One region of the Pseudoalteromonas sp. NZS71_1 genome, then DNA from elsewhere that is predicted to be linked to it. Evidence: riboswitches for the same ligand, from Rfam matches in the RefSeq annotation. Region 1 holds a riboswitch; the other holds the start of a gene.
What was found. A riboswitch is a leader RNA that binds a small molecule or an ion and turns the genes downstream of it on or off. The one in region 1 is predicted to bind lysine.
Positions count from the first base shown of each region.

Region 1 (4,429 bases):
TTGAAATTCTGATAATTTTTCACTGTCAGAATATGGGTTACTGGCTATTTTTATAAAGCGCTGTAGCAACTCACTAGACCCAGTAGCGTTATATTGTGCAATTATTTCTTCGATCACATGATTACGCGGTATTACACGAGGATTTGCAGCTCTCATTACTTCATAACTATTATCGTCGGTTAAGCTTACCCACTTAGCTCTCCATTCAATTAGCGACTCTGGTATTACTACTTCTTCTTTTAAGGATTCAGTAAGCGCATCAAAAGTATTGGTGTAATCGAGCTGGTTATCTTTTAATAGTGTTAACAACTCTGCGATTAACTCGCCACTACTATTGAAAGATTCATTTAAACCCAGTTTTTGTGCCCACATAGCCGTAAACTCAGTATTAAACTGCTCAGCAAAACTATTAATAAATGGCGTCATTAATGCAACCGCTTGCTCGTCATCATCGCTAATAAGTGGTATTAAACTCTCAGCTAAGCGAGCACAGTTCCAGTTAGCTATATTAGGTTGATTACCAAATGCATACCGACCTTGTTTGTCGATAGAGCTAAATACAGTATCAAAATCAAAATTATTCATCATGGCGCAGGGGCCGTAATCAATGGTTTCTCCACTTACTAGCGTATTATCGGTATTCATTACTCCATGAATAAAGCCAACACGCATCCAGCTCACAACTAGCTTAACTTGGTTTTTAATCACAGCGCCTAAAAATGCTAAATAACGCTGCGATCCTGTATCGGTTATTTCTGGGTAGTGTCGCTCTATAGCTAAATCGGCTAAATTTTTAAGCCCTTCAACATCGCCTTGCGTCGCTAAATATTGAAACGAGCCAACGCGAATATGGCTCGTTGCTAAACGAGTAACTATAGCGCCTGCTTGTGGCGGATTACGATAAACCGTTTCGCCACTACCAACAACCGCTAAGCAGCGTGTGGTTTTAATGCCTAGTGCATGCATTGCCTCGCTCATTACGTATTCACGAATAGCAGGACCAAGAGCACAACGCCCATCTCCCCCTCTTGAGTAAGGAGTAGCACCAGAGCCTTTTAATTGAATATCCCACAACTGGTTTTTACCATCATTAATAGCGCCCAGCAAATGCGCTCGCCCATCGCCTAAACGTGGTGAAAAATGCCCAAATTGGTGCCCAGAGTAACCAAGTGCTACTGCAGGAATCGCCTGTTTTTCGTTACCGCTAAAAGTGCTAGCACGCAAATCAGCTGCAACATTAATATTAAACTCTTTTGCTAAGCTCTCGTTCCACAGCAATAACTGAGGAGAGGCAACACTTGCAGGGAAGTCTTCTATCGCGAAGTTTTCCGCAATATCTGTGTATCTTGGCACTAATTTCATGGTAATTCCTATTATTGCTGACTTATACCCACGCGGTTATCACCTACACCATAGGCCACAATTAAGCTTAGCTCTTGCATACTTAAACCACTTTGCTTTTGCATTTCATTAAAAAAGGCTTGGGCTGCACTCAGTGATTTTTTGGTTTGTAAGCCGCCGTCTATAATTTTATGAGCACGCAAATAATTCTCTACATCGCGTGATAGTAAAAAAGTATCTTTACCAAGTGCTCGTAGCGCATAAGGTCCTGTATTTCCGCCTAAACGCGAACCATGCTTTTTTAAATACGCCCATAAACCAATAATATCGTCTGTTGGCCAATTAGCGACAAACTGGCTAAAACTGCCATGTTCTTGTGCTATTTCGTGGATCATGTAAGCATTTTCGGTAATTGTTTTTACTTTTTTATAGTTACGAACAATTCGCTCATCCGTTGCTTTTTGTTCCAGCATATCGGGTGGCATCATTAATAATTTATCAACACTAAAATCCCAAAAAACCTCTCTAAAGCCCGGCCACTTATTATTAATTACTGACCAATAAAAGCCGCTTTGAAATACTTTTCGAGTAAATTCTTCAAGCCAATCGTCGTCACTTAACGTGCTTAGTTGTTTTTTAGATAGCGGTTTTGCAAGTAATAACTTAAGCATCTTTTCAGAGCCTTTTCGCTCTACCGCTCGCTTATAAATATCGCTAAATTTTTCCATACTAATTAAATACCTCACTACTTATATTGCTAGTGTACGAGAAAAGCACCCAATACGTAACCACTCCCATTATGGATGAATGAATATGTATTTAGTCGCTTGACACCTAGACGGCTAAAATGCTTTAATCGCCGTAATTACCCTATTTAAATTGCAGCGGTTTGTAAGTTTTTACTCTACAAACAGGTGCAAAGGGCTAGAAGAGGTGCGTTATTCAGGTAGCGTATGTTAGGAGCGCAAACTCCAGTGAGCATACGTGAGGGGAATTAACGCCGAGAAGTAATCACTTTTGCGAAGTGTTTATTTCGGGCGACTAGGTTGAACCCTAGCGACTGTCACCAATAGCTGCTTATAACAAGCAGCTTATTAGTTTGGTGGAGAGCTTCTGGTCTTAAATATTAAGGCCGTGCGCCCTATTATTTTAAGCCCATTCGCTCTTCGAATTATTAGTTCGAACGACGTTAATGCGGCTCCTTCCATAAAGCTTTTTAACTCTTCGAATAATATCAATTGCATTAAATTAGTTATCGCTAAAATGATCACGTTTTTAATAAAGTTGGTACAAATTATAAGTTCGTGAGAGATGATCAACAACTTCAATTTAAACGACTACTCATTGTGGACCGCGCTTGTTACGCCATTTGATCAACACGGCGATGTTGACTACAACACGTTAACTAAGCTGGTTAGCGAGCAAGAAGCGGCACATAACGGTATTCTACTACTTGGTAGTACGGGCGAAGGCTTGGCGCTAACGCAAGAAGAGCAGCAAGCAATTGTTGAACACGTATGCCAGCTAAAACCAGCGGTCCCATTAATGGTTGCTGTGGGTGGTAGTAACTTAAAGCAACAAATTGAGTGGGTTAACTACTGTAATACACTCCCAATTCATAGCTTTTTACTTGGCTCACCCCTTTATGCAAAGCCCGGCGCTATAGGCCAAACTCATTGGTTTGAAAGCCTACTTAATGCAAGTGCTCACCCGTGTATGCTTTATAACGTACCGGGGCGTAGTGCTGTTAGCATCCCAACGGCAACAATTCAAAACTTACAAAACAATAAAAATTTATGGGCGTTAAAAGAAGCGAGCGGCAGCATTGCTCAGTTTGAAGCTTACCGCCAAGCGGCGCCTAATTTAGCTATATTTAGTGGTGACGATGCGCTAATGCCTTATTTTGCCCAAGCCGGCGCAAAAGGGTTAGTATCGGTAGCTGCAAACGCATGGCCCGCACAAACTCACGAGTTTGTTAAACGCAGCTTAAGTGGCCAACACCCTAATTTATTTGCCCAGTGGTCAAGCGCTATTAATAGCCTATTTGCTGTCGCAAACCCTATTCCCGTAAAGGTATTGATGCATTTGCAAGGTCGCTTAAGCAGCCCGCAACTTCGTCCACCTTTAACACACCTTGAGTTAACTCAAACCGATTGCATCACAACTGCAAACAACACCATTTTATCTTGGCATTAAATACAGGTTTTTATAATGAGCTGGTTAGAACTATTAAATAATTTAGAATCGGGCGCAGTACGCGCAGCATCACAAAACGAAAGCGGCCAATGGCAAGCTAACGTAGAAGTAAAACAAGGCATTTTGGATGCCTTTAAAAATGGCACTAATACTGAGTTTGCAGGCGGCTTTGTTGATAAACATAACCTAGCTCCACAAGAATTTAGTACTGACGATGGCGTACGTATGGTGCCAGGTGGCTCTAGTGTTCGCCGTGGTGCTTATGTTGCTAAAGGCACGATTATTATGCCACCAGCGTATGTAAACATTGGTGCATACATCGACGAAGGCACAATGGTAGATAGCCACGCATTAGTTGGCTCGTGTGCACAAGTAGGTAAAAACGTACATTTAAGTGCTGCAGTGCAGCTTGGTGGTGTACTTGAGCCAATTGGTGCAAGCCCAGTAGTTGTAGAAGACGACGCCTTTATTGGCGCTGGCTGTATTATTGTTGAAGGTGTAGTTATTAAAAAAGGCGCAGTACTTGCCCCAGGCGTGCGTTTATCAGCAACTATTCCGGTATACGACTGCGTAAACGAGCGCCAACTTGATAAAGGCGAGCCAATCCCAGAATATGCCATTGTAATACCGGGCTCTCGCCCTGCTTCAAACGAGTGGGCGCGCGAGCAAGGCCTAAGCATGTCGTGTGCGTTAATAGTTAAATACCGCGACGAAAAAAGCGATGCATCATTATTACTTGAAGAGGTTTTACGATAATGAGCTTTTTGAGCACGCCTATCAAAACCGCTGTAAATACAATTACACAACAACTTGATACACCTTTTTTTGTTTACGACCTAGATCAACTAAACGCGCATCTTGCACGTTTAGTTGCGCAAACCGATGTAAAACT
Region 1 covers NZ_JADYXM010000010.1:60,927-65,355, reverse strand. The annotation lists gene I6F43_RS14510 (protein adenylyltransferase SelO) at 1-1,362, opposite strand, end outside; gene I6F43_RS14505 (DNA-3-methyladenine glycosylase I) at 1,374-2,069, opposite strand; lysine riboswitch at 2,262-2,462, shown strand; gene dapA (4-hydroxy-tetrahydrodipicolinate synthase) at 2,653-3,537, shown strand; gene I6F43_RS14495 (2,3,4,5-tetrahydropyridine-2,6-dicarboxylate N-succinyltransferase) at 3,553-4,293, shown strand; gene I6F43_RS14490 (PLP-dependent decarboxylase) at 4,293-4,429, shown strand, end outside.

Region 2 (4,429 bases), on a different contig from region 1:
TGAGTATTACTTCAACTCAATTGGCAAATTTGTCTTTAGCGAGTAACAGTATTTTATTATTTAATGCTAAAACACTTGAGCTTAGTGACTTTAATTTGCCCGATTGCTTAAGCCCATTTGAGTTAACTATTATAAACCGCCGTAAAAGTCCGCAAGCTAAGCAAGAGTATTTAGCGACGCGGTTATTGTTAAAACACCTTATTAAAATAGCGCAGCCGCAATATGCGCACGTAGCGCTTAATAAAATGAGTACAGAATTTGACGAAGCAAGCTCAAAGCTGCAAATACATGTGAGTGGTGATGTTATAAATACCTGTATTTCACACTCGCATGGTTTAGTTGGGGTTGCGCTAAATCTTGATAAAAGTGAGTTTGGTTTTGATATTGAAAAAGTAAGCCTAAAGCGCCCGTTTGAAAAGCTCGCTAAGCATTTTTATCATAATGATGAAATTACACTTATTACCGAGCCCACTAATACCCAAGCCCAAGCAGATACGTTTTTTAGAATTTGGACATTAAAAGAGTCACTTGCTAAAGCCACCAGCCGCCCTATTGCAAAATTACTTAGCCCCAATGTGTTTGACGAATTACATAGTGCAAAGCTGAGTGCTTGCAGTAATCGCGTTACTGTAGCTGATAGCAGTGACAGCAATGTTTGTTTTGATGTGAGTGTGGTGCATAAAAAAAGCATCGACTGGCGATGCTTTTTATTAACCGACTTTGTTAAGTGATTTTGTTAAGTAACTTTATTAACTGATTTTACTAGGTAACTTTAATAAATCACTTTCCTGAATAGCCGCTTCTTAATAGTAAAATTATTTACGCAGCAAAATCGTTTTCTAATAAACGGCTATGAATAGACTGTACTACGTTATCTGACTCAGTTTGCTCTACTAAAAAGCACAGGTTGTGCTTACTAGCACCGTGACAAATTAATCGAATGTTAAAGTCTTTTAGTACACTCATTAAGTTCATTTCGTGTTGGCGTAATTGAATCTCAGAGCCAATAAGTGCCACCAGTGTTAGGTTGTTTTCTACCGAAACATGGCAAAACTCTGCAAGCTTATCTAGGCATTCTTGATCAAGCTCTGGGCGCGATGCGTTTTGCGCGTTATCAAGGGTTATAGCTACGCTGATTTCTGATGTAGTTACCAAATCTACCGATATATTGTATTCACTTAATAGTGTAAATACGCGTGCTAAAAAGCCGCTTGCTAGTAGCATTTCTGGGCTTTTAAGCGTAAGCAATATTTGGTTTTTACGTTGTGTTACTGCGCGTATACCTGGTTGCTGCGATTTTTCGCGCTCAATCCATGTACCGCCACGCTCAGGCTCTCGGCTAGAACCTACAAACACATTAATGTGGCTACGGCTCGCTGGTAAAATAGTCGCTGGGTGCAATACTTTTGCGCCAAAGGTTGCCATTTCGGCGGCTTCGTCAAAACTTAAACGTGCAATAGGCGTCGCTTTTGAGCACAAACGCGGGTCGGTGCTAAAAATACCTACTACGTCGGTCCAAATATGCACGCTTTTAGCGTTGATTGCTTCAGCTAATAATGCAGCGCTGTAGTCTGAACCACCACGTCCAAGCGTTGTTGTTTGGCCGTATTCGTCACTGCCAATAAAGCCCTGAGTCACAATTACTTGAGCGTCTAATAACGGGATTAAATGTTCTTTAGCAGCTTGAGCTGTGGCTGCAACATTAGGCGTTGCTTTACCAAATTGGCTGTCGGTTTTAAGCACCTTGCGCACATCAAAGCGATCGGCATTTAAACCTTGTAAACGCAGCACCTGAGCAAATAAATACGACGACAAACGCTCACCAAAGCTAAGTAGCTCGTCGTGTTGCTGATCGGTTGTTAGTGACTCTTGAGCCAATGTTTGAAATGCTTTTAGGGTTTCGTTAAAGCCAATCGCTAAATCGGCATCTAGCGATAACTCATCTAAAATAGTTTGTTGAATAGCAAGCACGCCGTTTATGTGCTCTTGGCGCTCACTTGAGGTAATGCTTGATTTACACAGTGCAACTAAATGATTAGTTACGCCAGCACTAGCGCTCACGGCAACAATACGTACGCTTTTATCTGCAACAATAATTTCGCTACAGCGACTCATCGCTTCAAAGTTTGCAACACTTGTTCCGCCAAATTTGGCAACGATGTAATCTGATTTTGCGCTTAACTCTGTTTGAGGCACTGTTTGTGGCGCTGATTGGGTAGTCATTTAGTCTCCTTTCGCGATATCCAAATCGCAATAAAACAAGAAGAACTTGGCAAAGGAATGCTTGAAGATAAGTCCACTGCCAGAAGCTCTCCACCTATATTGGTGACAGTTTTGAGGATTCAGCCCCATAAACCGAAAAATAATGACGACGTACCATTATTTTCCTCGGCGAGTACTTCCCTCCTTAATGATCATCGGCTTTCGTCGCCTAACATTAAGTACCTAAGTATCGCACCTCTTCTGAATGCTTTATTAACCAGTGGCTAATAAAACAAAACCCCACTAAGTAGCGGGGCTTTGAAAGTTATCGTTTAGACGTCTAGCTGTCAAGCATTTAATAATTTATGAGTTAAATAAAACTGCCCATGTAATACGAGCCCGCATATCCAACCGTGTAGCAAATTAATAAATGCAGCGATAAACGCAAGTAGCTCATAAAGGTAAGCGCTTTAACTTTGCTCATGGCAATAATGCCCGCAGCCGACCCAATGATAAGCATTGAACCGCCCACGCCCGTTGCATAAGTAAACGACAACCAGTGTTGTTGGCTCATTACTATATCGGCTTTTAATAAAGCAGCAGTAAGCGGTACGTTATCGACCCCTGCTGATAATATGCCCATTAAGTAGTTTGCGTATTCAGGTGCCATTACCGTATATAGGTCGGTAAATTTACTCAACATACCAATTTCTTTAAGTGCGCCAACAAGTAAAAGTACACCTACAAAAAACAATAATGTGTCGTATTCTATATCGCGAACAAAATCGATTATGTCTTTGTTAATGTCTTTTTTGCGCATTAAAAATTGCGCTACTAAAAACATCACTGATAAGCCAAACAAGAAGGTTAATAAAGGCGGTACGCTGTAAACTACACTCAGCATAAGTGTGCTCACTACGGTAGATAAAAATATAACGGCGATGGTAATGTCGGTTTTTTCAATGCGGGTTTTACCTGCACCAGCAAACTCAACACGCCCTTTCATACCTATAGACAGTAACGCAGCTAGCAGCATAACGCTTGCAAGAGCTGGCGCTATAAGTAGTAATAAATGAGCAATGGTTACTTTGCCATCTAAAAATATCATCAGTGTGGTTACGTCACCTGTTATTAGCGATACCCCACCTGAGTTAACACCAAATACAATAAGCGTGGCGTATTTAATGAGCTTTTTAGGTTCAAGTTTTAACGACATCACAACCGCAAGCGATATAAGCGTAGCTGTTACATTGTCTGAAATCGACGAAAACAAAAATGCAAAACCACCCACCAAAAACATGAGCTTTTTTTCGCTAATACTTTTTGGCATAACACGGTGCACAATATTTTCTATAAACCCCTTTGAATTTAAATACGCTACAAAGGTCATTGCAGCCATTAAAAATAGCCATAGAGAGGCAATTTCTAAAATATTTTCGTTTAAAAGGTGTTGAATCGTATCGGGGCTTTGCCCGTGTAGGGGGTATATAAAAAGAAGAATCCAGCAAAGCGTACCAAAAAACAGCGTGGTTTTAGCTTTATTAACATGGATTATATCTTCTATAACGATCAGTAAAAATGCAATCGCTATCAGGGTTAGAATAATCGAGGAAACCATGGTAGTTAAACAACCTTTGATATAGTTTTAAAGAACACACAAATAACATTCCATTTCATGTGCCTATTTTCGGCGCGAATTTTAGCACTGCCTCTATGCAAAAACTATTATTAAATGGTCTTAAAAACGAATACTATATACAGACAAGGTTAATTAAAAATACGTAATAATGAGTCTTCTAAAAGAACTCAATAATAAAATACTAGGATGTTGTAACCTCTTATGATCCCAGCTAAAAAGCTGCTAAACACCATAACCGAACATTGGGGTGTATTAGCGCTATTATTTAAACGTTTTAAAATGGCTGACTTTAGCCTAAAAGACGTACAAAACGCGATTAAGCAAAAGCAGCCTACGTGGTCAAACGAACGCATTTATAAAGAAACAAATCGCTTGTTAAACCAAGATATTTTAATTCCACTGGCTAAATCTTCTCAGCTTGAAATAAATCGTGCCATTGCCGATTTTGCTACGTTTTTACTGCAAGAAGAGCATTTAGGCTTAGCGCAAGAAATTAGCGTATTAGTCGACGACCTCGCACGTTTAGGTAACCGCCTAGATAACGCTGGCGAAATAGAAGACTTTGACGATTTACGCCGCTACAGCCGC
Region 2 covers NZ_JADYXM010000014.1:5,101-9,529, forward strand. The annotation lists gene I6F43_RS16490 (4'-phosphopantetheinyl transferase family protein) at 1-731, shown strand, start outside; gene lysC (lysine-sensitive aspartokinase 3) at 820-2,223, opposite strand; lysine riboswitch at 2,299-2,471, opposite strand; gene nhaD (sodium:proton antiporter NhaD) at 2,573-3,820, opposite strand; gene I6F43_RS16505 (hypothetical protein) at 4,043-4,429, shown strand, end outside.
Region 2: linked by a shared signal. The riboswitch ahead of lysC (lysine-sensitive aspartokinase 3) and the one ahead of dapA (4-hydroxy-tetrahydrodipicolinate synthase) in region 1 are both predicted to bind lysine.